One region of the Pseudoalteromonas sp. Z9A5 genome, then DNA from elsewhere that is predicted to be linked to it. Evidence: predicted binding sites of a transcription regulator. Region 1 holds the regulator's gene; each other region holds the start of a gene.

Region 1 (10,818 bases):
ATACACTGAACGATGCTGCCCACCGGTACAACCAATAGCAATGGTTAAGTAGCTACGATTATTTCGTTCTAAATGAGGTAACCACGTTTGCACAAAGGTTTGAATTTGCCATGTAAACTTTTGCACAATACTATGATTAGCTAGGTAGTCTTTAACGGGCTGATCTAATCCTGTTAAAGGTTTTAATTCGGGCTCCCAATGTGGGTTTGGTAAAAAACGTGCATCAAAAACATAATCTGCTTCTTTAGGTATTCCGTATTTAAAGCCAAATGATTCAAAAGTAACAATAAGCTGTTTGTCTTTTTTACCAAGTATTTTTTCTCTGATAGATTCAGCGAGTTGGTGAACACTTAACTCGCTGGTATCAATCATAAAATCAGCTCTGGTTGTTAGCACATCAAGTAATTCTTTTTCTTTTTTTATAGCTAAATCAAGTGGCAATGAGTCGACAGAAAGAGGGTGTAGTCGTCGCGTTTCAGAAAAACGTTTTATTAATACTTGATCTTCGCTGTCTAAATAAAACAGCGTTGGTTTAGCAAAACCAGGTAAATACTCAAAAATATCATTGAACTGTTCTTGTTCTTTTGGCAAGTTTCGAACATCAATACTCACTGCTATTTTGTCGTAGTTGTCAGAGACACTTCGCACTAAAGAAGGCAGCAGGTTTAGTGGAATATTATCTACGCAATAATAACCTAAGTCTTCAACTACGCGTAAAGCTACCGATTTTCCAGAACCTGATCGGCCACTTATGATAATTAATTCCATTTAACACCTTTTTTATTAATTATGATTGATCAACAATAACTTGGTATAGCTCTGTATCTGATTTTGCACAGCGTAACTGCTTACAAAATTCTTTGTCGTTTAGTTTATCAGCAATGGTTGCTAGAGTCTTTAAGTGCTGTTGGTTATCACCATCTGGTACGATGAGTGCAACAAAAATATCTACAGGGCGGTTATCTATCGCATCAAAGTTAATAGGTGTTTCGCTAACAAGTACTAAAGCTAAAGGTTCTTCTACGCCACTCATTCGTCCGTGAGGTATTGCAATACCTTTACCAATGCCTGTACTACCTAGTTTTTCTCTGCTTAGTAAAGCGCTAAGAATATCTTGTTGAGATAAGTAAGGAAGCTTGTTGTGAGCAAGTTCGCTAATAAACTCTAAAATTCTTTTTTTACTATTAAAAAGGACCGCAGCTTTGCTGCAGTCCTGACATATAAGTGAACTTAGTTTCATAATATTAGTGTCGAGCAAGCTTCTCTTTGTGTTTGATAACTTGTCGATCGAGCTTGTCAATCAACGAGTCAATGGCGGCATACATATCTTGATGTTCAGTAGAGGCAAATAATTCCGCACCACTGACATGAATTGTTGCTTCTGCTTTTTGGTTTAATTTTTCTACATCGAGAATGACATGAACATTATTAATATGATCAGAGTGTCTTTCTAGCTTCGCAAATTTAGTGTTTACATAGTCTTTTAGTGAATCGGTTACTTCTACGTGACGACCAGTTAAGTTTAGTTGCATAAGCGTTACCCTCTTTGTTTTTGCGTCTTAAATCAGACTTTTTCGCTGATTTGACGGTGGAATAGCCAGAGATTCGCGGTACTTTGCGATCGTGCGTCTAGCTACTTTAATTCCTTGCTCAGCCAATATATCCGCTATCTTGCTATCACTCAATGGTTTTGCTGAGTTTTCTGCTGCGATTAATTTTCTAATCAGAGCGCGTATTGCCGTAGATGAACATTCGCCACCATTTTCGGTGCTTACATGGCTTGAGAAAAAGTATTTTAACTCAAAGATTCCACGTGGCGTGTGCATATACTTTTGGGTTGTTACGCGAGAAATAGTCGACTCGTGCATTTCTACCATTTCAGCAACATCATTTAAAACCATTGGTTTCATGGCTTCTGGACCGTGTTCAAAAAAGCCTTGTTGTTGCTTAACAATACAATTTGTTACTTTTAACAATGTGTCGTTTCTGCTTTCTAGGCTTTTAATAAACCATTTTGCTTCTTGTAAGTGTGAGCGAATAAATTGGCTATCACCACTCGATTTAACGGTACGAGACATTGCAGCATATTGGCTGTTTACTCTTATTTTAGGCATGCTATCTGGGTTTAATTCTACAACCCAGCGACCTTTAATTTTTTTAACCGACACATCAGGAATAACATACTCAGACTCTTCTCTAACAATCGTATCAGCGGGTTTAGGGCTGAGAGTATGTATTAGTGTCATTACTTCTTTAAGCTCTTCTTCTTTGAGCTTAGTTTTTTTCATTAATGTACGATAGTCACGAGCAGCTAATAAATCAATATGCTCGGTTAAGATCATTTTTGTTTCATTAATGTAAGGTGTTTCTTTATCAAACTGGTTAAGCTGAATACACAAACATTCTTGTAAACTACGTGCAGCAATACCGACCGGATCAAACAGTTGGATACGCTTTAAAACGGCTTCAATTTCGTCAAGTTCGACTTCGTTATCATCTTCGTTTTCTTGATTGAAGCTCTCTAAAATTTCTTCACAGCTAAGTGTTAAAATACCAGAATCATCTACGGCTTCAACAATAGCGATTGCAATAGCTTCATCAGTAGGGCTAAAAGGCGTTAATTGTAACTGCCACATTAGGTACTCATGAAGTGTTTCGGTTGAAGCACCTTGGTATATTGACTCGTCCTCAGGCATTGGTCCTGATGACGATGCAGGCGCAGCACTCATGTACTCATCCCAGCTAACATCCATAGCCATGTCGTCACTTACTGTATCTTTAGCAAGTGCTTCACCACTATCTTGTTCGTATTCGCTAGGAGCATCATCTGCAGATGCGCTAACAGTAACGTCATCGTTATCAGCTTTTTGCTCATTTTTGCCAGCAGAATCTTCTGCGTAGTCGTTTTCTTCAACTTCTAGCAGCGGGTTGCTATCAAGAGCTTCTTGTATTTCTTGCTGGAGATCCAATGTACTGAGTTGCAACAAACGAATTGCTTGTTGCAGCTGTGGTGTCATTGTAAGTTGCTGGCCCATGCGCAGCTGTAATGATTGCCTCATTTATCTCTAACAATCCTTTTATGTTGTTATAATTAATACTAGCAGATGCTCAAAGACATGGCGTTAATGTTACAGCCTAAATTGCTCGCCTAAGTAAACATCGCGTACTGTTTTATCGTTTAATACGTGTTCAGGAGTGCCAGATGCAATTAGCTCCCCATGAGAAACAATGTAGGCTTTTTCACAAACATCAAGGGTTTCTCTTACGTTATGATCGGTAATTAATACACCAATCCCACGGTTTTTAAGATGTTCTATTATTTTCTTAATATCTAATACTGAAATTGGGTCTACACCAGCAAAAGGTTCATCTAGCAATATAAACTTAGGATCGGCGGCAAGTGCACGTGCTATTTCTACACGACGACGTTCACCACCGGATAAAGCCATACCTTGGCTATCACGAATATGCTGAATGCTAAATTCATCCAATAGATTATTTAATGTGTCTTCTCGGGCTTGTTTATTTAGCGATTTACGCGTTTCTAAAATAGCCATTAAATTTTGGTAAACAGTCAGTTTTCTAAATATTGACGATTCTTGTGGTAAATACCCTATGCCTAATCTAGCACGACTATGCATAGGTAAAAGAGTAATATCGTTATCGTCGATAGATATTTTACCTTTGTCGCTAGGTACAAGTCCTACAATCATATAAAACGTTGTAGTTTTACCTGCACCATTAGGTCCAAGTAAACCAACAATACTGCCAGCCTTAACCTCAAGACCTACATTTTTAACAACTTCACGACCTTTATAGCTTTTTGCTAACAGCTCTGCTTTTAATGTGCTCATGGTTGACCTTTATCGCTTTTTTTACTTTTTGTAGCTTCAATAGGCACTAAAATAGTATGAACGCGATCGGTAGAGTTTTCGTCTTTTTCAGCACTAATAAGCTGTTGCTGCATATCGTAAGTAATGCTTTTTGCGTTAATTTTTTGTCCAGCTTGCGATACTTGTGCATCGCCAACAAGTGTTAAAAAACGCTTAGCTACATCGTAACGAACTTCGTTCGCACTTGCGCTCATTATTGTGCCGTCATCTTGCTTTTCTTCAAAGTACGCAGGGCTGCCAGTGGCAATTAATAACTGTTTATTATCACCTAATTCGTCACGCTTATGCACTTCGAGGCGGTCAGCCGTAATGCGACGGTTACCATGAATAATTTCAACATTTTTTTCAAAAATACCTACATTAGCTTTTAGTTGGCCTTCTTGTTTGTCGGCACTAATTGATATTTGATTAGCGGCAGGTTGTGTACTTTGTTCTGCTGCATTACTATTAAAGGCTAGTATAAGTGTAGGAATAATAAGTGATTTTAATATTTTATTGGTCATAGTATATGGTTCGCGTATGGTTAATGAGTTTTATCACTTCAGTTTTTAAATCGGCTTCGAGGCCTTTACCGGTGATTTTTAAGTTAGGTCCAGTCACAATGACAGGCTGTTCGGAGCGCATCGTCAGTTGCTTTATATCTACTTGAATATTATCGGCATTGATCTTATCAATCATTGCGTTGTCAGTTAGATTTTTAGCGACTACGTTGCCCTCTAAAATTAACTGTTTACCTTCATACAACGTTGCTTCATCCGCATTGATGCGCCATGTTTGCTTTTCGTTATATAAAGTGAAAATAGGTTTTTCAAAAAAGGTAAAGCCTAACTGTTGATACAGCTCCATTTTTGCAGCTGTTACTTTATGGCTAATTTTACCATTCTCATCATACGCCGTTTGCTTTAATTCTATGGCGATATAATCAGGTTTAGCTACAACTTCTTGCTCTACCTGCGTTGCAATATTTGTTTGTGTAAAATAAGGGTACCAAAGCCAAACCATACAGCTGATGAATAAAACGCTTAGTATTATGCGCGCTGCATTCATGAACTTGTACCTTGAGTAGTTAATGGCTTATCGTTTTCAAGCATTAGTAAATCGGTTAGTTCTCTTACAGCACCAAAACCGCCTGGCATTTGTGTAGTGTAGTGCGATAAACGCTTAATTAGTGGATGCGCATCGTTAACAGCTACTGCAAAACCGACTAATTCCATTACTGGCATATCAGGACCATCGTCACCTATATAGGCAATTTGTTCATCGCTTAAGTTGAGCTTATTTTTTAGCTCTTGGTAGGCAATAAGTTTGTTTTCTTGACCTTGATAAATATGTTGAACGGTTAAGCTGCTCATACGTTGTTGCACTATATGCGAATGACGCCCTGTAATAACAGCAACTTCAAACCCGCTATTAATAAGTGCTTTTATACCAAACCCATCTTTTGTATTAAACGCTTTTAGCTCTTCGCCTTGGTTTCCAAGGTAAATACGCCCATCAGAAAATACACCATCAATATCGCATATAAGCAGTTTTACTTTTTTAGCGCGCGCTTTTGCGTCATCGCTCAGCGGTTGATAGAGTTCTTCAAATTGCATTTATAATACTCCTGCTTTTAATAAATCTTGCATATTCAGTGCGCCAATAGGCTGGTTTAACTCATTTACAACGATTAAACCATTAATGCGTTTGTGTTCCATTATATTAAGCGCTTCGGCTGCAAGCATACCTTGAGTTGCCGTAGTGCATGATTTGGTCATTACAACATCTATAGGTGTTGAATGGATATCTATGCGTTGCTCTAAAATACGACGTAGGTCGCCATCAGTAAATAATCCGGCCAATTGCTGGTTTTCGTCAACAATAGTCGTCATGCCTAAGCCTTTTGCAGACATTTCAATAAGTGCATCTTTTACGGTTTGTGAAATACTAATAATAGGCGTGTTTGTACCGCTGTGCATAACATCTTTTAAAGTAAGCAATAAACGTTTGCCTAAACTTCCACCAGGGTGAGAAAGAGCAAAATCATCGGCAGTAAATCCACGAGCTTCTAAAAGCGCGACAGCCATAGCATCTCCCATGGCGAGTGTTGCCGTTGTACTTGCTGTTGGCGCTAACCCTAAAGGGCAAGCTTCTTTTTCTACTTTAATGCATACATGTACGTTAGCAAGTATTGCCATTGTAGATTCTGTATTACCCGACATGGCTATTATTTTTGCACCAAGGCGTTTTAAAACCGGAATAATATTTAATACTTCGCTGGTCTCCCCTGAGTTGGAGATAAGTATTACTACGTCACTTGAAGTGATCATCCCTAAATCGCCGTGACTTGCTTCACCTGGATGTACAAAAAAAGCAGGGCTACCTGTGCTAGCAAGAGTTGCTGCTATTTTAGTGCCTATATGACCAGACTTCCCCATGCCAATAACTATAATACGTCCTTTGCAATCAAACATTAACTGGCATGCTTGATTGAAGTTTTCATCTACATATTGAGTAATATCACTAAGTGCTTGACGTTCTATATCAAGAACGCGCAGACCTTGTTTTATAAAATTCAGTTTTGTCATGATTTACCCTACTTGACTAAAAATGTACCCTTGGTAGCTCAAAAATGCGACTAGCAATAAACCACCTTCTACTCTATTGATACGTTGAGAACCTCTAAAGTTCAATGACATAACAATAAGGGCGATGGTTGCGCCAATCATGATGAGTATATCGCGACTAGCTACCGATGGGTCGATCATTGATGGATTAATAATACCAGCAAGCGGTAACACGGCTAAAATATTAAAAATGTTTGAACCAATAATGTTACCTAAGGCTAAATCATCTTCATTTTTAAGCACACCAGCAATTGAAGCTGCAAGCTCTGGTAGGCTAGTGCCAATAGCAATAATAGTTAAACCGATAACCAAGTCACTCAGACCAAAATATTTTGCAATATCGACTGCTGAGCCGATTAAAAAATATGAGCTTACCGGTAATAAAACTATACCTATCACTAACCAAAATAGCGCTTTTTTAGTGGATACGTTATTAGGAACATCGTCACAAGCTTCTACTACCAACGGATCATTTTTATTTTTCGAACGTAATGATACGATAATCAATCCGCTAATAAACACCACAAAGCCAATTAGAAGTGCGATACCTTCAGTTAATGAAAAGTAGTTATCTGAAAAAATATACCAAGTAACAAACGATATTATTAGCACAAGCGGTATTTCGCGTTTCAATGTACCTGATGAAACATTGAGAGGGCGAAATAAGGCTGTAACACCCAATACAAGTAAAATATTTGTTATGTTTGAGCCAATAACATTGCCTACCGCTGTGTCTGTTTTGTTAGCTAATGCTGCAGAGACCGAAACCATCATTTCTGGAGCAGAAGAGCCCATAGCAACAACAGTTAAACCTATAATTAAGGTAGAAACGCCAACGTTTTTTGCAAGCGCCGCAGCGCCATAAACAAACCTGTCTGCACTCCAAACTAAAGCTGTAAAACCAAGAATTAAAATAACAAACGAGGTAACCATTGCGTTAAGCCAGTTATTCAAAATATATATTGTGCGAATAGTAACAAAAGCCAACATGAAAGTATAAATAAAAGAGTAAGGTCTACTTGTTGTGTAGCACTTGTTTTATAAATGTTTTAAGCGCTTTTATTCAAAGCTTAAGCCGGGGTTAAGCCGTTTTAAGCGAGCCTTACGATCCATTTCGCAGGTGTATTACAAAATCTTACGAATTGTTTTTTCCATCTTGGGTGAAAAAGCCTTAAAATAGGAGAACTAGTGAACATTTTTATGGAGAGCGACTTGTCGCAATCAATAGTAGAAGTAAAGGATGTTAGCTTTTCGAGGGGCAATCGAAGCATATATAAAAATATGAGCTTTAGCGTTCCTAAAGGTAAAATCACTGCGATTATGGGACCAAGTGGCATTGGTAAAACAACTATGCTGCGTTTAATTGGTGGTCAGCTTAAACCTGACTCAGGTGATATTTTATTTGAAGGCGGCAGCATTCCAAAAATGACGCGCAAAGAATTATACGAAGCGCGAACTAAAATGAGCATGCTATTTCAAAGTGGTGCGTTATTCACTGATATGTCGGTATTCGATAATATTGCTTTTCCTATAAGGGAGCACACTAAACTGAGTGAAGATTTAATTCGGTTAGTGGTATTAATGAAATTACAGGCTGTTGGATTACGTGGTGCTAAAGATTTAATGCCTTCAGAGCTTTCAGGTGGTATGGCAAGACGTGCTGCACTTGCACGTGCGATTGCATTAGATCCAGAGTTAATCATGTATGATGAACCATTTGCAGGACAAGATCCTATTTCGATGGGCGTATTGGTTAAGCTAATTAAGTCGCTTAATGAAGTGCTTGGTTTGTCGTCTTTAATTGTAACGCACGATGTGACAGAGGTAATGAGTATTGCCGATCACGTTATTATTATTGCCGATCAGGGCGTAATTGGTTGCGGTACTCCAGATGAAATGCGAAATCATGAATCTCCTTTAGTTCAACAGTTTTTAAAAGGCTTGTCGGATGGCCCAGTACCATTTCATTTTCCGGCTCAAGCTTATGCAGATGAACTGCTTGGAGAAAAAGCATAATGTTGGATTTATTTCAAAGGCTAGGACATAAAACGCTAGGTCGTTTTGCGGCTCTTGGGCGGTCAGCTTATATGCTATTTAGTGCATTGGCGCATGTTCCTAATTTTAAAAAAGGTTCGCCACTGCTTATTCGTCAACTTTATATGGTGGGTTCGCAATCGTTACTCATTATTATGGTGTCGGGTTTATTTATCGGCATGGTATTAGCGTTACAAGGTTATACCGTGTTAGTTGGTTATGGCGCTGAGGATAGTTTAGGGCCGTTAGTTGCACTGAGTTTATTGCGAGAACTGGGTCCGGTTGTTACTGCATTACTTTTTGCTGGGCGTGCAGGTAGTGCACTTACTGCTGAAATAGGTTTAATGAAAGCAACTGAGCAGCTTTCATCACTCGAGATGATGGCAATTGATCCGCTAAAACGTATTATAGCACCACGCTTTTGGGCTGGTTTTATCAGTATGCCATTGCTAGCACTAATATTTTCAGCCGTAGCAATTATAGGCGCTCATTTGGTTGGTGTTGATTGGCTTGGTGTAGATACAGGTAGCTTTTGGTCAATAATGCAATCTCAAGTGTCGTTTCAGCAAGATATATTAAACGGTATTATTAAGAGTTTTGTATTTGCCATTGTAGTGACCTGGATAGCGCTTTATAAGGGCTATGACTGTGTACCGACTTCTGAAGGGATCAGTAAAGCAACCACCGAAACGGTTGTTCATTCGTCATTGGCAGTTTTAGGTTTTGACTTTATTTTGACAGCGGTAATGTTTACCAGCTAATAGGGTATAGATAATGAATTCACGGAAATTAGAAATTTTAGTTGGCTTTTTTGTCGCACTTGGCATTTTAGCTTTTGCAATGTTAGCGCTTAAAGTTGCCAATTCAGGTATTAGTGGTTCTGGTGAAACATACACACTAAATGCAAAGTTTGAAAACATCGGATCATTAAAAGCACGTGCACCAGTAAAAGTGGGTGGTGTAGTTATTGGTCGTGTTGATTCTATTTACGTTCACCCACAAGAGTTTTTACCTGTTGTTAATATGACTATTGATGCACAGTATTTGTGTCGTTTTTCAGATACAAGCTCAATATCTATTTTAACTTCAGGGATTCTAGGTGAGCAATATTTAGGAATACATCCGGTTATTTCTCCAAATTCAGCAGAGCAACGCTGTTTAGGACAAACCGTAACTGAAAATAAACAAGACGAAGCGATTGATGATTTATTTGGTGTAGAGAGTAAAGCACTAGGTGATGGCGATTCAATTACAGATACTAAGTCTGCCATAGTACTTGAAGAATTAATTGGGCAGTTTTTATTCAACCAAGGTAGTGAGTAATTATTATGTTGAAAAAGTTTTTAGCTATTGTAGCACTAGGTACAATGACATTAACGCAAAGCGTTAGTGCCGCAGACGTTAAACTGGTCGATCCGAACAAAATGGTTCGCCAAGTAGCAGACAACACATTTGCGCGTATTAAAAAAGACCAACCATTAATTGTTAAAGATAGTGAGCATCTTCGCGTTATTGTTGAAGAAGAATTAATGCCTTATATCGATTATAAATATGCAGCACTTCGCGTATTAGGTAGCGAAGTATCTAAAGTACGCGCTATTACCGATGATGCTGAAAAAGCAAAAGCAATTAAAGATATTCAACGCTTTATTGTTGTGTTTAGAGAATACTTAGTTGCAACTTATGCTGGTGTATTTACACAGTATACAAATCAAAAAGTTGAATTTGGTGCTGAGCAAGCATTTAAAGGCAAAGATGTCGTTGTTGTTAAGACTAAAATTGTTGAAGATGGTAAGCCTGACATTAAAATCGATTTTAAAGTACGCGAAGACCGTGACGGTGAATGGCGCGCTTACGATATGATTGCTGAAGGTATTAGCTTATTAGATGCAAAACAAAGTGAACTACAAGGTATTTTACGCCAGCAAGGTATCGATAACGTAAGTAACCTTTTAGAGCAAAAGAGTCAGTTACCAGTACAGTTTAGAGGTAATGGTGCGAATGACTAAACTGGCGATAAGCCATGTTGATGAACAACATTTTCGAGTGAGTGGTGAACTCACTCGAAATTCAATTGGCGATGAACAACTTCTGAACAACAAGTTATTAACTAAGCATAAAATCGTCTATTTTGACCTTAGTGAGGTATCTAGGGTTGACACAGCGGGCTTAGCTTGGTTAATTCACTCTTTTGCAGAATTAAAGCAACAAGGCGTACGCCTCGAGTTGCAAAATCCACCTGAACAATTGCAAAATTTAATGCAGTTGGGTCAAGTTACAACCCT
Region 2 (10,818 bases), on a different contig from region 1:
TCTTTATGCCCTACCACTTTAACCCACTCTCTTTCGAGTAAGGTTTTAATAATATTTGAGCCGGTTGTTACACCTCTTACTTGCTCAATTTCGCCACGTGTAACCGGTTGTTTATATGCAATAAGCGATAACGTTTCAAGTAATGCGCGTGAATATTTAGGCGCACGTTCTTGCCAAAGGTTATTCAACCATGGGCTTAAACTACTACATGCTTGAAAACGATAGCCACTGCCAACTTCAACTAAGCGAATACCACGGGTTTGAAAATGTACTTGTATTGTTTCAATGGCGTCGTTAATTCGCGCCATCGTAATAGCCAAATCAGCTAAAACAGTGTCTTTAAGGTGCCGTTTACTAACAGGTTTGTCTGCAACAAAAATCGCCGCTTCAATGATTTCAATTAATTGCTCATCACTAATTCGCCGACCCGCCATACACACTCTAAACAAATAAAAATACACAGCCATCTATTATGCCAGAACAACACTAAACTAGGAAAATATATCTATCAATTTACCTAATTTAAAACACAAAAAAGCCAGTGAGTGTCACTGGCTTCTAACTTACTCTTTAAAACAACAAATATTAACTGTGTTTAATAGCTTCTAATGCGTCATCTTCAGCTACTGCGTTACCGTATTTTTTAATGTAACCCATAAACTCGCTCTTGCTGATGCGCTTATCTTGGTTTTTATCCATATAACCAAAATGATTTGAAATATCATCATCATTGCCTTCAACAACAGAAATATAGCCGTTATCATCATTATCTAAGCTTGAAAAACTGCTCTCAATTTTATCAAACTTAGCAATTTCTGCTTTAAAAGCCGATTCGCTAACCTCAGAATCAGTTGCTACTTTTCCAGTATTAAGCTTCATGTAGGCATTAAATTCTTTGCGGCTTATTTCGTTATCCATGTTGGTGTCAATATTTGAAAAATGACCCCAGATGCTATCGTCATCGGCTTCAACTTTAGAAATAAAACCATCGCTATCGTTATCTAAACTTGCAAAGTCGCTGTCTATTTTCTCAAGACCTTGATTAGATGAACAAGCTGCTAAGCTTAAAGACGCTAAAATAGTGGCTGCTAATGTTAACTTTTTCATAAGACGTATCCTTCGTAATTAATTAAATGTCACTCTAATTAATACAAATCTAATGCCAATTTAAAATTGGTCAATAAAATCAGTTGGATAGCATTAAACGGGTTATTTATCAAACAAACTCATATACTTACATAATGAAAGGTTTGCAGAATGCCTTGTAATTTTTGCAAAAAAATACCCAGTGCATAAATATATACTGGGTATTGTTTTTATTTAATAATGCTAATTAACTTAAAATCTGATTAATAAATTAATTGGAGCATTTATTAGATAGCAGCGTTATGGTAGCGCTTAACAAAGTCGGTTACCTTTTGACCATTACATTTTAATGAGTCTAAGTTGCCTATTTTTTGACGAACCGGCGCTAGACCTTGCTTTAAAGCAGTCATACATAATTGTGTTTCTTGTTGAGCATCTTTTGCAAACACTTCAACCTTAGTCGTTGTTACTTTATTAAAAGTTTCTTTTTTAGCGATATCACGAATATCTTCACCGTTACACAAAATGCTTTGTGAAAAGCGTGATAAATACACACCATGAAGAGCAGCTTCTTTACGAGCAGCAGTAAAGCCTTCATTTGCGCTCAATACGCATAACTTAGATTCAATTTTATTGTCTTCGCTAAAGTAAGTATTGCTTTGTGCAGAAACAGTCGTTGATGCTAAAAGTGCAGCGGCTAAAATTAGTTGTGTTTTCATGAGAGATCCTATTTGAACGAGCTAACTAAGTAATTTCGCGCATTATATAGCCAACAATTAACATTTCAACTGAATTTTTTATTTATTTAAAATATTAATATTGCATTAACAATGTTTGATCTTTAAACACCATTTGATCAACATTTACGCAGCTATTTCCTCATTTCAGCCATGTTATGTAGGTGTATTTACTGATACAATTTATCTTATTAAATAGAACTAATTTTAAGGTAAATTCTATGAAAGTGATTTCTTTCAATATCAATGGTCTGCGTGCTCGTCTTCATCAATTACAAGCTATTATCGATAAACATCAACCAGACGTTATTGGGTTGCAAGAAATTAAAGTTCATGACGAAGCGTTTCCACTAGAAGATGTTCAAAAAATGGGATATCACGTTTATTTTCACGGGCAAAAAGCGCATTACGGTGTAGCTATGTTATGCAAAAATGAACCAAAATCAGTCTTAAAAGGCTTTGCAACAGATACAGATGAATCACAAAAACGTATGATCAGTGTCACTGTAGAGCAAGAAAATGGTCGTGATTTAACCGTAATGAATGGTTATTTCCCGCAGGGCGACAATATAAATCACGAAACTAAGTTCCCCTATAAACGCCAATTCTATAAAGACTTAATGACACACCTTGAAACCAACCATACGCCAGAGCAAGACGTCATTGTTATGGGCGATATCAACATATCACCTACTGATTTAGATATTGGTATAGGCGATGTAAATGCTAAACGTTGGTTAAAAACAGGTAAATGCTCTTTCCAACCAGTAGAACGTGAATGGCTAGCTACACTGCTTAATTGGGGCTTTAAAGATACCTTTAGAGAACAAAATCCAAATACAGACGATCAATACTCTTGGTTTGACTATCGCTCAAAAGGTTTTGTAGATAACCGTGGTCTTAGAATAGATGTAGTACTTGCGACTAACGAATTAGCGGCGCGCTGTATTGATACCGGAATTGATTACGAATTACGTGGTATTGAAAAGCCTTCAGACCACGCGCCTATTTGGTCAACATTTAAAAATAATTAATATGTTGAGCTTACAAGTACAAGGACTGCTTTGGGCTGTTGTTGCTATAGCTAGTTTACTCAGCTTTGATAAGGCTACCTATAAAGCACTTTATAGTACACCTGTTCGCCAAACAGGTGTACTTGCGTGCGCGCTCGTGTTTGCCATTTTATGGCGAATAAAAGCAGGCATACTAACAGGGCTAGATTTACATATTTTAGGCGTAACCGCAGCCACATTAATACTAGGCTGGCGCCTAACTATTTTAAGTAGTTTACTTGCCACTGCCCTATTAGCTAGTTTTGGGAAAATTGAGCCCGAATTACTGCCAGTGCAAATACTTATTGGTGCATTTATACCTATAGCATTGAGCTATTTAGCTTTTATTGTTAGCTATCATTATTTACCACGCCACTTTTTTGTTTATATTTTTGTTTGTGCTTTTATAACAGCAGGATTCATAGCATGTATTAAAATTGCTTTAGGTGCGTTATTTTACCTTTCTATTGGTCAATATAATTGGCAAGAACTTACAGATAACTACGTTTATTTAAGTGCAATAATCTGGTTTCCGGAAGCGATGTTAAATGGAATGGCTATTACTATAATGATCACTTATCGCCCGCATTGGGTAAAAACTTTTTACGATAAGGACTACCTAGACTCATGAGTCTTGAATATCGCTGCCCTCTGTGTAGCAACCCTCTTATAAGAACAAGTAACACACTTAGCTGTGAAAACAGACATAGTTTTGACTTTGCAAAAGAAGGGTATGTAAATTTATTACCTGTGCAACAAAAAAACTCTAAACAACCAGGCGACTCACTAGAAATGGTTCAGGCTAGGCGTGCATTTTTAGAATGTGGCTTTTACGCATTTTTACAAAGTGCACTAGGTCAAATAATTAATACACTAAATGCCGACAATATTATTGATTTAGGATGTGGTGAAGGATTTTATACTCAAGCAATCGCAGCAAACACACAAGCTAATGTGTATGGTGTAGACATATCAAAGTCTGCAATTAAATACGCCGCAAAACGCTATAACAATTGCCATTTTAGCGTTGCATCAATAAGCCAAGCTCCGTTTAAAAGCCAATTTGCTGATGTATTAATAAGTGTGTTTGCACCATTATTTGATCAAGAACTAGCAAGGCTAGCAAAACCAGGCTCAACACTCGTTGTAGCAAGCCCCGGCCCTTGGCACTTAAAAGAACTAAAAAGTTATATTTATTCAAGCGTAAATGAACATACTCAAATAGATATACCAAATGAGTTTATTCAAACTGATCAAATACTACTAACCGAACAAGTAATGCTTAACTTTAACGACGTTAAAAACTTGATTATGATGACACCATTTGCGTGGAAATTTAGACCCGAGCACTGGCTAGCGCTCGAAGAAAAAGGTGAGCACCATGTCACCTTATCATTTTATGTTACTCAGTTTACCAAAACTACTGGCGATGTAGCTCTCTAAAATTGCTCTTTAGTGAATGCTTTATCCATTTTATCAAACATGTCATTAAGTAAGTTAGCAAGCTCCAAATAACGGGGCTTGTTTTCATTTAGCTGGGTTTGATAGCCATTGGCAACCATTTTTGTATGAAGTTCGTTATACCATTTATGCATAGCAGGCTCTAAGGGAGTTTGCGCTCGTTTTCCCAACCACAATAACCCCTGTAGAGGTAGCGATATAAAAAATAACGCGCTAGCGATCGCTTGAGGTAAAAAATCAGACCCTAAATAATTTAACTGAAAAAATAACGTAAACATGGCTAAAATAGGCATAACTGTAACAGCAAGTTCGGTTGCCTTAATAACTTTAAACTCAGCAAATAAAGGCGCGAGTTCTTTTCGCATAGGCCATTTTTTTGCATACAGTCGACCAGTTTGTACCTGTGACATCACACTTTTTTGAATCATAACTCCTCACCTATACTGCTAAAAACACGATAAATAAAACGGGTTATACTTAAAGTGTAACACAATTTAGCACGGTTTCACTTTCTCTTTAAAAGAGCTTAAATTTACTCTAAAGCATACAATCCTAACTTAAATATCTTAATTAAGGTAAAGTATTTAACATTACGTTAACGGCTTTGCATTTGATCACTTAATTGTTTTAGCTTTATTTAATACCCTAGTTACAGTGATTACGTATTAACTGCTCACTTACTAAATTTTGTTTATGGGAATTGAAACTATGCCAACAACCTATCCTAAATCACAACACGTTTTAGTGCTAAATAGCGGCAGCTCTAGCTTAAAATTTGCCATTATTGATGCAAATAATGGTCACGAAATTATCTCAGGTTTAGCTGAACGCTTAGGAGGCAAAGCGCCCTCTATAAAGTATAAATACAATGGGGCTAAAACCACTATTGATTTAAAAGCGAATCAAGCACACGAAGAAGCAATTAATACGCTAGTAACATTAATAAAAACACATAAATTAGACGAACATTTAATTGCGGTAGGTCATCGTGTTGTTCACGGTGGTGAAAACTTTATCAAATCAATACTTATAGACGAAGATGTTATTTCGGGAATTACCCAAGCAGCAACACTTGCTCCTCTGCATGGTCACGCTAATTTATTAGGAATTTCATCTGCAAAAGCATCTTTTAAAGGATTACCTCAAATTGCCGTGTTTGACACCGCCTTTCATCAAACTATGGACGAAGTAGCTTATCTTTATGCCCTTCCCTATAAGTTGTATACCGACTTTGGCGTAAGACGTTATGGTTTTCATGGAACAAGTCATTGCTATGTTGCAGAGCAAGCAGCTCAATTGCTAAATAAACCCTTAGAGCAAAGTAACTTTATTAGCGCTCATTTAGGTAATGGCTGCTCTGTATGTGCAATAAAAAATGGTAAAAGTGTTGATACAAGTATGGGTTTAACGCCACTCGCTGGTTTAATTATGGGTATGCGCAGTGGCGATATAGACCCTGGCTTGTTTAATTTTTTAACTACACAACTAAATTATAGTGCGCAACAAATTGACGATTTATTAAATCAAGAAAGCGGTTTACTGGGAATAAGTGGTCTCTCTAATGATTGTCGTACAATTGAGGAAGCATCACTTAATGGCAATCAAAGAGCAACGCTAGCGCTTGATATGTTTTGCTATCGCCTTTCAAAACAAATTGCAGCTTATATGGTGCCTTTACAACGCCTAGATGCTGTTATTTTTACTGGCGGTATAGGTGAAAATTCAGATCTTATTCGTAAAAAAGTAATATCTCAACTTGCCTTTTTAGGCATTGATTGCGACGAGCAAGCTAATCTTAATGCGCGCTTAGGGCAACAAGGTATTATTAGCTCTGAAAAAGCAAGAATTAAAGCTATCGTTATGCCTACAAATGAAGAATGGGTAATAGCAAACGATGCTGCAAACATAGTAAAGGAGCTTTAAAATGGCACGTCGTATTATGTTAATTCCAGTCTCTACAGGTGTAGGTTTAACTTCTGTGTCTGTTGGTTTAGTGCGAGCGCTTGAGCAAAAAACCGTTAAAGTTAATTTTTTCAAACCAATTGCTCAGCCACGCTCAGGTGAAACCGGCCCCGAAAAATCCACACAAATAGTAACTCAAGGCTCATCAATTAACCCTCCTACACCCTTCGCACTTGATTATGCAGAGCAAATGATTGGCGATGGTAAAGGCGATGATCTGTTAGAAGAAATTGTTGAACGTTTTGAGAGTAAAATAAACGACGACGAAGTAGCCATTATCGAAGGAATGGTAACTACTCGACGACAACCTTATGCTGGGCGCGTTAATCGTGAAATAGCACAAACACTCGGCGCCGAAATTGTATTTGTACTTACACCGGGTAATTACAATATTACACAAATAGAAGATCGCCTTGAAATTGCCGCCGGTAATTATGGAGGTATTGACCATCCAAGAGTTCTAGGCTGTATTTTTAATAAAGTAAATGCACCACTTGATGAAGAAGGCAGAGCTCGCGCCGATTTAGTCGATGCGTATAAACCAGAAGAGCTTAAAAACGAATTAAAGCGCTTAGCTGCTTTACCTATTTTTAGGAAAAATTCGTTTATGTTACTTGGTGCCATCCCGTGGGACTTTGACCTTGTAGCACCTAGGGTAAAAGATTTGAGCGCGTACTTAAAAGCCACAATTATAAACGAAGGCGATATGCTTCACCGCCGCCTGCGTCGTATTACTTTTTGCGCTCGAACTGTTTCAAATATTTTGAATTACTTTACGCCAGGCGCGTTGTTAGTTACCCCAGGGGATCGCTCAGACATACTTGTTGCAGCGTGTTTGTCAGCAATGAACGGTACAAAATTAGGCGCCATATTATTGACCGGAAGGTATGAGCCTGAGCCAAGAATTATGGCGCTTTGCGAGCAAGCTATGCAAACAGGTTTGCCTGTACTTGCAACCGAAGCCGACACTTGGCGTACGTCGTTATTGCTGCATAACTTTAATATGGAAGTACCAAGTGATGACGATCAACGTATTGAAAAAGTTAAAAACCATAATGCAGAACATATTAATTCAAACTGGTTAGATACATTAGCTAAAAATGTAGGTAAAACACGTAAATTGTCACCACCCGCATTTCGTTACTTATTAACAAATAAAGCACGCAAGGCTGGTAAAACAATAGTCCTGCCTGAAGGAAACGAACCTCGCACTATAAAAGCCGCCGCTATATGTGGTCAACGTGGTATTGCTAAAACGATATTACTTGGCGATCGCGAAGAAATAATGCGCATTGCTGAACAACAAGGTATAGAACTAAACGAACATGTAAGCATTATTGAGCCTCAAAGCATTATTAATGATTATGTTGCCCCAATGGTCGAAATTCGTAAAAGCAAAGGATTGACTGCGGTTGTAGCACAAGAGCAACTACAAGATAACGTAGTGCTTGGCACTATGATGCTCGAGCAAGGAAAAGTAGATGGTTTAGTATCTGGCGCTGTTAATACCACTGCCAATACAATACGCCCGCCATTACAGTTAATTAAAACAGCACCGGGCTCATCGCTTGTATCATCTATATTTTTTATGCTGCTACCCGATCAAGTATTGGTATACGGGGACTGTGCTATCAACCCAGACCCAAATGCCGATCAATTAGCTGATATAGCAATTCAATCTGCTGACTCAGCTGCAGCATTTGGTATTGAGCCACGCGTTGCCATGATCAGCTACAGTACAGGCACATCTGGCACAGGTGCCGATGTTGAAAAAGTACGAGAAGCCACAAAAATAGCACAACAAAAACGTCCTGATTTAATTATTGATGGTCCACTTCAATACGACGCTGCTATTATGGAAAATGTAGCACTCAAAAAAGCACCTAACAGCCCTGTTGCAGGCAAAGCAACTGTATTTATATTCCCAGATTTAAATACAGGTAATACAACCTATAAAGCCGTACAACGTAGTGCCGACTTAATAAGTATTGGTCCAATGCTGCAAGGTATGCGTAAACCCGTTAATGATTTAAGCCGTGGTGCTTTAGTAGATGACATTGTATACACAATCGCGCTAACAGCTATTCAAGCGGCTCAAGCCGAAGCACTTAATTAAGCGCCAACACTAACATGTGTTTTTTATAGCCTAGCTGTTATTTATTTAATAATTAACTAGTTAGGCTATTTATACCCAGCAACCCCCACAGTTATCCACAGAAATTGTGGGTAAGTTTTTACTCCCTTCTTTTATCTACTTATTTACTGCTGAGTTAGTCGTTGTTACACCTTTAATTTAAAGCCAATAATCTATACTATAAAGCTATTAATATTGCTGTTTAGCAGGTTTTTAATGTCAAAACAAACATTACAATTACACAGCACCATTTTATCTATACATAGTTTAGATATAGATGCAGACATACCTGCGGCACTTTTAAAGCAATCTCTGTTTTTTATTTCTAAAACCCACGATGAGCTTTCAATTGTGTGTCCGAGTAGTTTTGAAATAAAATGCCTTGATACCGAACCAGACTGGCAAGCCCTGGAAGTTGTAGGTCCACTGGGTTTTTCGTTAACCGGAATTATGGCTAATATTTCAGGAGTATTGGCACGCGCTAAAATTTCTATATTTTCTATTTCAACTTACGATACTGATTATATTCTCATTAAAAAACACACAGTAGATAATGCTATTACCGCATTAAAAAAAGAGGGTTATAACGTGGTGGTAAATTAGCTTATGAAAGCAAAAAAAATTGACTATTTAGCTCAAAATAAAACACCTCTTAGCGCAATAAATATTACCAGCCCGTTTTCAGGTAAAGTAATTGAACTAAAAGAGCACCCAGAGCCTTTTTTTCGTTTTGGAACACTGGGTCCTGGCATTATGGTACAGCTAACAAGTCATAAAATTTTAGCACCGTTTGACGGTACTTTATTACAAGTAAAAAACGCGGGCACTGAGTTTATTTTACAAGCTAAAAATGGTTTAAAAGTTCTGATAAACTTAACTATTCCTGATTCGCAATCAATTACGCACACCCACATAGCCCAGCTAAATGGGAGTAAAATAAATAAAGGTCAACGCCTTGCTTACTTTGATTTACGTGAATTAGATGCCCCAATGCTAGCAAGTTTAATTTTACTTAACGGACACAACCTCGGCACATTTCATTACTCACATTCGCATGTAAATGCGGGTGTAGATACTCTATTAACTATTATTAAGAAGAAGTAGATATATGATCACTCTATACGGCATTAGCAATTGCGATACGATAAAAAAAGCTAAAAAATACTTAACCGATAATAACGTTGAGTTTACCTTTCATGATTACCGCAAAGATGGCGTAAATGAGCAAATGGTGAGTGATTTTGCAGATAAACTCGACTGGGAGCAACTTGTTAATAAGCGCGGTACTACTTATCGTGCATTAACAGATGAGCAAAAACAGAGTCTAACTAAAGAAAGTGCAATACCACTTTTAGTGGAACAACCAGCAATGATCAAACGCCCAGTACTCGTAAATAACGGCAGCTACCATTTAGGCTTTAAAGCAGCTCAATACGATGAGATATTTAAATCATGAAAGATGACGTAATTAAACTCGCTCAAGCACTCATTCAGCGAGAATCGGTAACACCAGAAGATGCTGGTTGCCAACAAATGATGAACGACCGCCTTGCTGCAGTTGGCTTTAATATAGAGTCGTTATTTTTTACTGATACATTAAATACATGGGCACGAAAAGGCACACAATCACCACATTTCTGTTTTGCGGGTCATACTGACGTTGTACCAACAGGTCCTGAAAAAAACTGGCAACACCCACCATTCTCAGGGTTAATAAAAGACGGCTTATTACATGGTCGTGGCGCTGCTGATATGAAAGGCTCATTAGCGGCAATGCTTGTAGCAACCGAGCGTTTTGTGACTAAAAATCCAGATCATAAAGGCTCGATTTCTTTTTTAATCACCTCTGACGAAGAAGGACCGTTTATAAACGGCACAACACGTGTAATAGATACACTAGAAGCCCGTGGTGAGAAAATAGATATGTGCCTAGTAGGCGAACCCTCTTCTCGCGATGTATTAGGTGATGTTGTTAAAAATGGTCGCAGAGGATCACTTACTGCTTACTTAACAGTTAAAGGCATACAAGGTCATGTTGCCTACCCGCATTTAGCTCAAAACCCAATTCATTTAGCAACGCCAGCACTTACTGAGCTTAGCCAAACAGTATGGGATAACGGAAACGAATATTTTCCTGCTACTAGCTTTCAAATTTCGAATATAAATGGCGGCACTGGTGCTGGTAATGTGATTCCGGGGGAATTAGAAGTACAGTTTAATTTTAGATTTAGCACCGAAGTAACACATGAGCAATTACAGCAACGTGTGAATGACATTTTACAAAAGCATAATTTAAATTATGAATTAAGTTGGATAGTAAATGGCTTACCTTTTATTACCGAACACGGTCCACTTGTTGATGCCACAGTCAATGCAATTAAATCTG
Region 3 (10,818 bases), on a different contig from region 1:
GCATTAGTTAAAACGTTTGCTTGTTGATTACCTGAACTAACTTGATTAACCATAATAATAAACCTGTATATTACCCAACTTATGCCAGTTTATCGGCATATACGCAGGATACTTTAGCATAAATCTAAATTAAATATTCACTTGCACAGACTCTACACCATCTACTCGCGCATTTAAAACTTTACCTGTTTTTTTGTTCTTAACTCGTATTTGCTCACCAATGGTCCCATCTTCTAATGCAACGCCAGAAGTTTTAATTTTGAGCCCTTTAAGGTTTGCATAAATATTTACTGAGTCTCCTTTACACACCATACAAATATGGCTTAGTAATATTGGCATACCGCTTCTAATATTACGCTTACTTCTGCTGCCAATAAGCATTTTAGGATCATCTAAATATTGTATTCTTACAAAATGAGTTGGCTTCATTTCTACGCTTAGGTGAGAGCTTGTAATGACTTCTCCTCGCGTTAAATTTGAACTAGCAACAACAACTGGTGCCATTTCAATAACTCTTACATGAACATATTGAGCCCAATTTTGAGCGTCATTACATTTTATTTGTAAAGTAACTTGCCGATTAAAAGGAGGCTCACTATTTGTAGATAACTCGGGTGCCATATCACAGTTTCTATCAGGAATTCGGCTGTCTAATGGCAATGCACTTATTTGCATTTTATTATTGTCGATATCACCAATTTTTGTTGTTACATAACTTACAGCCATCTCTTGCAATAAATCTTTATTGAATATTTTTGCGTGAAGGGGGAATGCTAAACAGAGGCTAGCAACAAAATAGAAAACACTGTATCTTCTGACTTTTTTTAACAAACTCATAATGTTTCGACTATGCTTATGGTTTCAAACAGGGTATAAATATTTGGCGTCAAAAAGAAGACGCTCCCGTGATGTTATGTAAGCTTAATAAATAGAAAGCAATTATCGTTCCGTATTATTTGTTTTCTTTAGGAGATTTGAATGGCAGGTATTTTAGACTCAGTAAACCAACGAACTCAGTTGGTTGGCCAGAACCGCCTAGAATTACTATTGTTTAAGCTCAGAGGACGGCAACGTTTTGGTATCAATGTATTTAAGGTGAGAGAAGTACTGCAATGTCCTCCACTAACAAGTATGCCAAAATCAAATGCCTATATTCGTGGTGTTGCGCACATTAGAGGTCAAACTATTTCAGTTATCGACTTATCGATGGCAGTAGGTGGGCGCCCAATAGAAAACATTAAAGACAGCTTTATTATCATTGCCGAATATAATCGCTCTGTACAAGGGTTTTTAGTCGGCGGGGTAGAGCGTATTGTTAACATGAATTGGGAAAAAATAATGCCACCACCATCAGGTGCTGGGCGTTATTCATATTTAACAGCCGTAACCGAGATTGAAAACGAATTAGTTGAAATTCTCGATGTAGAAAAAATTCTTAACGAAATTTGCCCTGTTAACACCGAAGTAAGTGCTGAAGTGGCTGCCAGTGGCGACATTCAAAAAGATTTAGGTGAGCGAATTGTTTTTATTGCTGATGATTCTGCCGTAGCGCGTAATCAAGTAAAACGTGCATTAGAGCCGTTAGGCGTACAAACAGAACTTGCTAAAAATGGTAAAGAAGCTTTAATCAGGTTAAAAGAAATAGCAGAACTTGATTGTAAAAATGATATTACAGAGCGCGTAGCGCTACTTATTTCAGATGTTGAAATGCCTGAAATGGATGGTTATACACTAACGGCAGAAATAAAAGCTGACCCTAAGCTCGCTCCATTACATGTTATTTTACATACATCATTAAGCGGCGTTTTTAATCAAGCTATGATTGAAAAAGTAGGCGCAGATGATTTTATTGCTAAATTTAACCCAGATGAATTAGCAACAGCTGTTAAAAAATGGGTTAGTTGTGATTAATTTAAAAAGGTGGCTTTAACTTGGATAATAAAGACTTGCAGCAAAGTGAATACGATCAGTTTCGTTCGTTTTTAGAGCAGCAATGCGGTATTGTTTTAGGTGAAAACAAGCAATACTTAGTTAAAAGTCGACTTGCACCACTAATGACTCGGTTTGATGTAAAATCTTTATCAGAGCTAGTGAGTAAAACGATGGGGCTTCATGAGCGACAGCTTCGTGCAGCAGTTGTTGATGCAATGACCACTAACGAAACATTGTGGTTTAGAGATCAATATCCATTTGAGTTATTACAAAGTAAATTATTTCCTGAGTTTAAAGAATTAAGACGACCATTAAAGATTTGGTCTGCTGCAAGCTCTTCAGGTCAAGAACCGTACTCTATTGCAATGTCGGTTGCTGAGTTTCAAGTAAAAAAGCCAGGCGTATTACGTATGGGTGCGCAAATTATAGGCACTGATATTTCTAATACGATGCTTGATATGTGTAAAAATGCTGAATACGATGCCCTTGCTTTAGCGCGAGGTTTATCGGCTGAACGTCGTAAAAAGTTTTTTAAAGATAGCGGCAATGGTATGGCACAAGTAAACGACACAATAAAAAAACAAGTCAGTTTTAGGCATTTAAATTTACTCGATTCGTATGCATTGATGGGCAAATTTGATGTTATTTTTTGCCGTAATGTATTGATTTATTTTGCACCTGAAATAAAAGCTAAAATTATTAAACAGTTTGCTCAAGCGCTAAATCCTAAAGGGTACTTATTTTTAGGTGCATCGGAGTCGATGGCTGGGTTAAGTGACGAATTTGATATGGTGCGATGTAACCCCGGTATTATTTACCAAAAGAAATTATAACGTTTATTCCTTCCTTCTAAAACGACACATTATGTGTCGTTTTTCTTTTTAATACATAACCTTACAAAAATAACTGTTCTTCTAATATAAATGGCTTATTTTTTGCTTTATTTAAGGCAAGTCAATTTTTTGGAGATGGTTATGGCTATCAGTTTTGATAAAGCATTAGGTGTGCATCCGCAGGCTATGTTGATCCGTTCACAACGAGCAGAAGTAATTGCAACTAATATTGCGAATGCTGATACGCCGGGCTACAAAGCAAAAGATATAGATTTTGCCTCAGCATTAAAAGCGGCAAGATCACACCAGCAAAGCGGCAATACAATGGTACGCACTAACGATAAACACATTGGTGGTGGTACTCGCAGTATGGGTGATTCAGAATTATTTCGCTCGCCAAATCAATCAGATACAGGTGATGGTAACTCCGTTGATATACAGGTGGAACGGAACTTGTATACACAGAATGCTATGGAGTATCAGGCAAGCTTGCAGTTTTTAAGCGGCAGGTTTAAAGGTCTGAATAAAGCACTCGGTAGTCAAGGATAAAAATTATGAGTTTATATAATGTATTTGATATAGCTGGTTCGGGTATGAGCGCACAAAATGTACGCTTAAATACCACCGCGAGTAATATTTCTAATGCTAATACGATTAGTTCTTCTCAAGACAAAACATACCGAGCGCGACAACCTGTATTTGCTGCTGAACTTACCAAAGCGTCAGCATCAGCAAGTAATCCACAGGGCTCCGCTGTTGGCGTTAAAGTATTGGGTATTGTTGAAAGCAACAAACCATTACAAATTGAATATAATCCAAATCATCCAAGTGCGGATGAAAATGGTTATATTTATAAACCCAACGTTAATGTTGTTGAGGAGATGGCTAATATGATTTCTGCCTCTCGCTCTTATGAAACAAACGTGCAAGTTGCAGATGCAGCTAAGCAAATGTTAAGTAAAACACTGCTGCTAGGTCAGCGGTAACCGAGGGTAGGTTATGAGTACCGATATAAACACATCTTCATCCTATTTAGACTCTTTACGTTGGCAAGATAGTACGCCAGTTTCAACTGAAGAAGAAAGTGATGCGTTAACCCAAGAAGATTTCTTCTCGCTGTTAACACAACAGCTGTCGTTTCAAGATCCAAGTAACCCAGCAGATAACGATCAAATGATTGCGCAAATGACCAGCTTTACCATGGCGCAAGGAATTAGTGATTTGAATTCAAACTTTGAATCACTTGCCACATCAATGACCTCAAACTCAGCGCTACAAGCGTCGACGTTAGTAGGTAAACAAGCGTTACTAGAATCTAATACATTAGATTTAAATGAAACAGATGACGCAAAAGGTTCTATTGTTGCTGAAAACCCTGTTGAAAGTTTAACGTTGCGCGTTACAGATGCATCAGGTCAATTAGTGCGAAGCATTGATTTAGGATCTCAGTCTGCAGGCGCAGTACGCTTTGCATGGGATGGTAAAAATGATGCAGGTGAACGTTTACCTGAAGGTGAATATACAGTATCTGCTGAAGGCAGTACTAATGGTGAGTTTTCAAGCTTACCAATAGCAACGTTTAAAAATATTGAGAGTGTTAATATTAATGGCTCCAGCGGCATAATAATTAATACTAAAGAAGGTGCGGTTAGGCTGACAGATGTAGCAGAAATCGCGTAAAAATTTTAAGTATATTTCGCCTGTCAGCAGGCTAAAAATTAACAGGTTAAAGGTGAATTATGAGTTTCAATATTGCATTAACCGGCCTAGCTGCCGCTCAAAAAGATTTAGACGTTACTGCAAATAACATTGCAAACGTTAATACTACTGGCTTTAAAGAATCACGTGCTGAGTTTGCTGATGTATATGCATCATCTGTATTTAGCTCAGGAAACACTAAAAATGGTGACGGCGTGCAAACGACTACGGTTGCTCAGCAATTTCACCAGGGTTCATTACAATTTACTAATAACTCACTTGATTTAGCAATCACGGGCGAAGGTTACTTTGCGATGAGTGAAGATTTAGGTTCGCAAGACTTTTCATATACGCGTGCCGGTGCATTTAAATTAAATGAAGACAACTTTGTAGTGGATGCAAAAGGTAACTTTTTACAAGGGTTTCCGGTAGACGAATCAACAGGTGATACAACATCTGTAAGTTTGAGTACATCATCTCCATTACAAATACCAGATTCTTCAGGATCGCCACGTGCAACAACTCAAATATATTCGTCATTTAATTTAGATTCACGTAGTACGCAGCCAACAGTTACGCCTTTTGACTCAGGTACGAGTGCTTCTTATAACAGTTCTACATCAACAACTGTTTATGATTCGTTAGGTGAAGCACACGTTTTACAATTATATTTTGTGAAAACAGATCCTGCTACTACAGCAAATACATGGGAAGTTTACGGAACATTAGACGGTAAAAATTTCGATGCTAGTGGAACTGAAACAGCGGCTGGTGCTCATTCTCCTATCGACACACTTGCTTTTACATCGGCAGGTTTGCCAGATGTAACGTCTCCAGCTACAACGTTTGATGATGTTGCCTTAGCTTCAGGTGCGGCAGCAGGAATGAGCACTCTATTAGATAACGGTGCTAGTTTTTCTGAAAATATAAATGTAAGTTGGCGCGATGAAGCCGGCTCAGCAAATAAAATACCAACTCAATATGCAAGTAGCTTTGAAGTAAAAGCACTTGAGCAAGACGGTGCAACAGTTGGTCGTTTAGCCGGTATTGATATTGGTACCGACGGTAAAGTAGTTGCATCTTATAGTAATGGCGACTCAACATTTTTAGGTCAAGTAGCAATGGTGCGTTTTTCAAACTCACAAGGTTTGCAACAAGTAGGTGATACTTCTTGGAAATCAAGTTTGACATCTGGCGAGCCAATGGCGGGTGAACCAAACTCTGGTACGTTAGGGTCTATTAACTCATCAGCACTTGAGCAATCAAACGTTAATTTAACAAATGAACTAGTTGACTTAATTAGTGCTCAGCGTAATTTTCAGGCTAACTCTCGAGCGCTTGAAGTTAACTCTACAATTCAGCAAACTATTTTACAGCTGCAATAAATTAAACGTTCTACAGTTAAGTATTTTAGGCTGCATTTTTGCAGCCTTTTTTGTTTCTACTGTTTATTTTATCGCCTCAATGTTGTGTCAATTTTAATCTGGCATCTATTTTGCATTTGTTAAGTCAGAGATTTTTTATGTGAGTCGATGTTATGGACAAAATGGTCTACATTGCGGCGTCTGGCGCCAAGCAAAGCCTACAAGGATTAGCGCTTAAAGCCAATAATTTGGCGAATGCCAATACAACTGGTTTTAAAGCTGATTTTGCTCAAGCGCGTTCTATGCAAGCATTTGGTGAAGGCTTACCTACACGCGTATTTTCTATGCAAGAACGTCCAGGTTCAAACATGACATCGGGCGGGATTATTCAAACAGGGCGAGACCTAGATATTGCAATGAGCGATAACGCATGGCTCAGCGTGCAAGATGAATCCGGCAACGAAGCTTACACAAAAGTTGGTACGCTAAACATAACAGCCGAAGGCATGTTAGTTACCAGTGGCGGTCGTCAAGTTATTGGCGAAGGTGGTCCGGTTATATTACCCGTACCGATTGAAAAAATTGGTTTTAGTGAAGACGGTACTATTCAAGTTCGACCTCAAGGCGCACCCGCTAATTTTTTAGAAGAAGTTGATCGTTTAAAAGTAGTTGAAGCAAATGGCTCTCAGCTCGAAAAAGGTAACGATGGCTTATTCAGACCAAAGCCTAATCAAACGGTTGATACCTCAGCCAATGTAAAAGTATTAAGTGGTAGTTTAGAAATGTCGAATGTGAATCCGGTTCACGAAATGGTCGACATGATCAGCCATCAACGCCAATTTGAATTACAAGTAAAACTAATGAAAACAGCTGAAGAGATTGATAAAACGCAAGATCAGCTGTTACGCGTAGTTTAACTTTAAAATGAGGACACTATTATGAATCCTGCATTGTGGATCAGTAAAACAGGGCTTGACGCTCAACAAACCGATATATCGGTTATTTCAAATAACTTGGCAAATGCGAGTACGGTTGGTTATAAAAAAAGCCGTGCCGTATTTGAAGATTTACTTTATCAAAATATAAATCAGCCGGGCGGGCGTTCATCGCAAGACACCGAAATGCCATCAGGGTTAATGTTAGGTGCCGGTGCAAAAGTGGTTGCTAACCAAAAAAACTTTTCACAAGGTAATATGTTAACCACCGAAAACTCATTAGATTGGATGATTTCGGGCTCTGGTTTTTTTGAAGTACTCCAACCAGATGGCAACATTGCTTATTCTCGCAATGGGCAATTTACTACCGATGGCGACGGAAGAGTTGTTACATCGGGCGCAGGTTATGTTGTTCAACCAGAAATGAATGTACCTGACGACGCGCAATCAATCACAGTTTCTCAAGACGGCGAAGTGTCAGTACGTGTTGCAGGACAAGCCGATAACGTTGTTATTGGGCAAATTACAATAAGTGACTTTATTAATCCATCAGGTCTTGAGCCTATAGGGCAAAACCTTTACACCGAAACCGCAGTAAGTGGTGCGCCAGTGCAAGGTAACCCAGGTGTTGATGGCTTAGGTACTATTATTCAGGGTTCACTTGAAACATCAAACGTAAACGTAACTGAAGAATTAGTAAACCTAATTGAAACACAACGTATTTATGAGATGAACTCAAAAGTAATTTCGGCAGTTGACGAAATGATGAGTTACATCAATCAACAGTTATAAGGTTTAGGGGTGAACATGCGTAATATTATGTTATTTGCAGCAGGTACTTTATTTTTAAGTGGTTGCGTATCAACACAAAATAGTGAAGTGGTGCAAGACGACCCTTACTACGCGCCAATGTACCCTGAGCCAAATATAGAGCCCGTTGTTGCAACCGGTTCATTGTTTAACACAAACGTATCTAACGATTTATACGCAGACAGAAAAGCGCTGCGAACTGGCGATATTATTACGGTTAAATTAGAAGAGTCGACTCAAGCCACAAAAGCGGCAAAAACAGAAACAGACAAAGAAACCGAGGCAAGCCTTGACCCCGTAATTGGTTTTGGCGGCTTACCGGTTAATATTGGTGGCGACAGCATTCAGTTTGGTATTGGTAGCGACTCCTCATTTACGGGTGATTCAAAATCAAACCAATCAAATAGTTTAGTGGGCGACATATCAGTAAATGTAATGCGTGTTTTGCCAAATGGTAACTTAGTTATACGCGGCGAAAAATGGCTAACACTAAATACAGGCGAAGAGTTTATTCGTTTAGAAGGTTTAGTGCGCCCGCAAGATGTAAGTTCAGACAATACAGTTGAGTCAAACCGAATCGCCAATGCGCGTATTCAGTACTCAGGTAAAGGGCAAACCCAAGAGGCACAAAGTCCTGGTTGGTTAACACGCTTTTTTAGTAGCTCGCTTTTTCCTTTTTAGAGGACATTCATTATGAATGGATTTAAAGTTTTTTGTTTAATCGCTTTACTAGGTTGCCAATTTTCGGCAAATGCAGAGCGTATTAAAGATGTCTCTATGGTTGAAGGCGTTCGCTCTAACCAACTAGTTGGCTATGGTTTAGTGGTCGGTTTACCTGGCACTGGAGAGCAAAGCAAGTTTACTCAACAGAGCTTTATGGGCATGTTAAGTAACTTTGGTATTACATTACCTTCTACTTTAAGCCCTAAAATTAAAAATGTAGCGGCAGTGGCCGTACATGCTGAGTTACCAGCATTTAGAAAGCCAGGGCAAACAATTGATATTACCGTATCGTCTATCGGTAGTGCGGGTAGTTTACGTGGTGGCACGCTAATACAAACATTTTTAAAAGGGGTTGATGGCAATGTATATGCCATTGCACAAGGCAGTCTTATTGTAGGTGGTTTAGGTGCACAGGGTTTAGATGGCAGTAAGGTTGTTATTAATACCCCCACGGTTGGTCGTATTCCTAATGGAGCAACGGTTGAGCGTGCTGTTAAAAGTCCGTTTTTGCAAGGTGATTACATTACCTTTAATTTAAATCGCCCTGATTTTACAACAGCAAAACGCCTTGAAGAAACAATTAACAACCTAGTTGGTCCTAACAGTGCACAAGCGTTAGATTCTGTTTCTATTCGTGTACTAGCCCCAAGAGATGCATCGCAACGCGTATCGTACTTATCAACGCTCGAAAACTTAGAGTTTAAACCTGCTGATATGGCTGCAAAAATTATTGTTAACTCGCGTACAGGTACCATTGTTATTGGTAAAAACGTAAAATTACAACCTGCAGCTATTACGCACGGTGGTTTAACCGTCACTATTTCTGAGCAACAAAACGTATCGCAGCCAAACCCATTAAGCGAAGGTCAAACCGCAGTAACACAACAAAGTATTATTGATGTAAAGCAAGATGATTCTCGTGCATTTGTATTTAATCCAGGTGTAAGCCTAGATGACCTAGTACGCGCAATTAATGAAGTTGGTGCGGCACCAGGCGACTTAATGGCTATTTTAGAAGCACTAAAAGAAGCGGGTGCAATTAACGGACAACTAGTTGTAATATAAAAATAAAGTTAGCCCTTGCAGTTTACTTGCTAGGGCTAAGCTAAAAAACCTCATTTATAATCCACTTATAAATTCAAAAACACATCAACTGGCTCAATTTTTGCATTTTTAACTGCATTATTCATTATTGTGTCAAAAAGCTGATGGAAACAAATCATCTCGATAAACAAAACTTTTTTGATTTAGGCAACTTAAACTCACTTCGTAAAGAAGCCTTAACAAGTGGCGATGCATCAACAGATGCCTCTAAAGCTGCACTCAAAAAAGCGGCGGCACAATTTGAAGCTATTTTTACGCAAATGCTGCTTAAAAGTATGCGTAAAGCAAACGAAGCATTTGAAGACAAAGAAAGCCCATTTAACTCAAGCGGCGTAAAATTCTTCCAAGAAATGCACGATCAACAGCTCTCAACAGAACTCTCATCAAATGGTTCATTAGGGCTTGCTGACTTAATTGTTCAGCAGTTATCGCCCGATGGTAAAAAGTTTATGCCAGGCTCTGTACTAAGAACCACTAACGATATTTTTAGCGATAAAAGCATCGGTTCTGCACCTTCTTATGAGCAAGCCGAGAAAAAGGCAGAGCCTATAGTTAGTAGCGTTGAAGCAAGTACCGAAAAGCCAAAAGCAACTACACCTGCATTCGAAACCGCCGAAGAGTTTGTAAGTTCAGTATGGGAGCATGCAAAAACAGCAGCTAAAAAAATAGGTTTAAACCCAGCTGTAATGGTTGCACAAGCGGCGCTTGAAACTGGTTGGGGCAAACATATTATTAATAAAAGCGATGGCAATAGCTCAAATAATTTATTCAATATTAAATCGGATAAAAGTTGGGAAGGTGAAAAAGCCAGCAAAGTAACTCTCGAATTTGAGCAAGGCGCGGCGGTTAAAAAACAAGCCAGCTTTAGAGCCTACGATTCAATTAAAGAGAGCGTAAACGACTTTGTTGATTTTTTGACGCAAAACCCTCGTTATAAAGAAGCACTACAAAATACAGCAAAACCGAGCGACTTTTTAGATTCACTACAAAAAGCAGGTTATGCAACCGATCCAAATTATGCCAGCAAAATAAAACAGGTACTTAACAGTACTGAATTAAAAGACATTGCGGCAAATGTGATCCGCCAAGGAGTAAAGTAACATGTCGTATGATTTACTAAATATTGCCAGTTCAGGAGTAAGAGCAAGCTCTGAGTTACTGCAAACGACAAGTAAAAATATTGCAAACGTAAATACCGAAGGCTATGTACGCGAGCGCACAGAATTTACAACCACAATAGATAACCAAGTAGGGCAAGGCGATACCTACCGTTTACTTAATCAATTTGCTCAAGAGCAGTTAAACAGAGACACCTCTAATAAAACGTTTTTTGATCAATTTGTAACAGAAGCAAATAGAGTCGACACCTTATTTTCAGAAGAAGCAAATAGCTTATCTACAGGTATAAATTCGTTATTT

The links. Region 1 encodes sigma-54, which starts transcription at its own class of promoters, with help from an activator protein. Its sites were predicted from a motif close to GTTGGCACGNNNNTNGNNT; they were not measured.
Region 2: GQR56_RS16315 (EF-hand domain-containing protein) is a predicted target of sigma-54. The motif match lies at 1,149-1,167, and genes of this name have one in related genera.
Region 3: GQR56_RS01590 (flagellar basal body rod protein FlgF) is a predicted target of sigma-54. The motif match lies at 5,946-5,964, and genes of this name have one in related genera.

What each region holds. Positions count from the first base shown of each region.
Region 1 covers NZ_WTLC01000009.1:18,298-29,115, forward strand. The annotation lists gene rapZ (RNase adapter RapZ) at 1-768, opposite strand, end outside; gene ptsN (PTS IIA-like nitrogen regulatory protein PtsN) at 788-1,240, opposite strand; gene hpf (ribosome hibernation promoting factor) at 1,245-1,532, opposite strand; gene GQR56_RS06530 (RNA polymerase factor sigma-54) at 1,560-3,059, opposite strand; gene lptB (LPS export ABC transporter ATP-binding protein) at 3,129-3,854, opposite strand; gene lptA (lipopolysaccharide transport periplasmic protein LptA) at 3,851-4,396, opposite strand; gene lptC (LPS export ABC transporter periplasmic protein LptC) at 4,386-4,940, opposite strand; gene kdsC (3-deoxy-manno-octulosonate-8-phosphatase KdsC) at 4,937-5,488, opposite strand; gene GQR56_RS06555 (KpsF/GutQ family sugar-phosphate isomerase) at 5,489-6,460, opposite strand; gene GQR56_RS06560 (calcium/sodium antiporter) at 6,464-7,432, opposite strand; gene GQR56_RS06565 (ATP-binding cassette domain-containing protein) at 7,700-8,515, shown strand; gene mlaE (lipid asymmetry maintenance ABC transporter permease subunit MlaE) at 8,515-9,294, shown strand; gene mlaD (outer membrane lipid asymmetry maintenance protein MlaD) at 9,308-9,856, shown strand; gene GQR56_RS06580 (ABC transporter substrate-binding protein) at 9,862-10,542, shown strand; gene GQR56_RS06585 (STAS domain-containing protein) at 10,535-10,818, shown strand, end outside.
Region 2 covers NZ_WTLC01000036.1:14,237-25,054, forward strand. The annotation lists gene scpB (SMC-Scp complex subunit ScpB) at 1-434, opposite strand, end outside; gene GQR56_RS16315 (EF-hand domain-containing protein) at 586-1,107, opposite strand; gene GQR56_RS16320 (hypothetical protein) at 1,374-1,805, opposite strand; gene xthA (exodeoxyribonuclease III) at 2,045-2,857, shown strand; gene GQR56_RS16330 (energy-coupling factor ABC transporter permease) at 2,859-3,506, shown strand; gene GQR56_RS16335 (putative RNA methyltransferase) at 3,503-4,318, shown strand; gene yfbV (terminus macrodomain insulation protein YfbV) at 4,315-4,761, opposite strand; gene GQR56_RS16345 (acetate kinase) at 5,045-6,259, shown strand; gene pta (phosphate acetyltransferase) at 6,261-8,414, shown strand; gene GQR56_RS16355 (ACT domain-containing protein) at 8,649-9,035, shown strand; gene GQR56_RS16360 (PTS glucose transporter subunit IIA) at 9,039-9,536, shown strand; gene GQR56_RS16365 (ArsC family reductase) at 9,541-9,888, shown strand; gene dapE (succinyl-diaminopimelate desuccinylase) at 9,885-10,818, shown strand, end outside.
Region 3 covers NZ_WTLC01000002.1:6,673-17,490, forward strand. The annotation lists gene flgM (flagellar biosynthesis anti-sigma factor FlgM) at 1-53, opposite strand, end outside; gene flgA (flagellar basal body P-ring formation chaperone FlgA) at 130-837, opposite strand; gene GQR56_RS01560 (chemotaxis protein CheV) at 979-1,911, shown strand; gene GQR56_RS01565 (protein-glutamate O-methyltransferase CheR) at 1,932-2,765, shown strand; gene flgB (flagellar basal body rod protein FlgB) at 2,907-3,314, shown strand; gene flgC (flagellar basal body rod protein FlgC) at 3,320-3,751, shown strand; gene GQR56_RS01580 (flagellar hook assembly protein FlgD) at 3,765-4,445, shown strand; gene flgE (flagellar hook protein FlgE) at 4,505-5,848, shown strand; gene GQR56_RS01590 (flagellar basal body rod protein FlgF) at 6,001-6,744, shown strand; gene flgG (flagellar basal-body rod protein FlgG) at 6,766-7,554, shown strand; gene flgH (flagellar basal body L-ring protein FlgH) at 7,570-8,253, shown strand; gene GQR56_RS01605 (flagellar basal body P-ring protein FlgI) at 8,266-9,360, shown strand; gene flgJ (flagellar assembly peptidoglycan hydrolase FlgJ) at 9,504-10,499, shown strand; gene flgK (flagellar hook-associated protein FlgK) at 10,501-10,818, shown strand, end outside.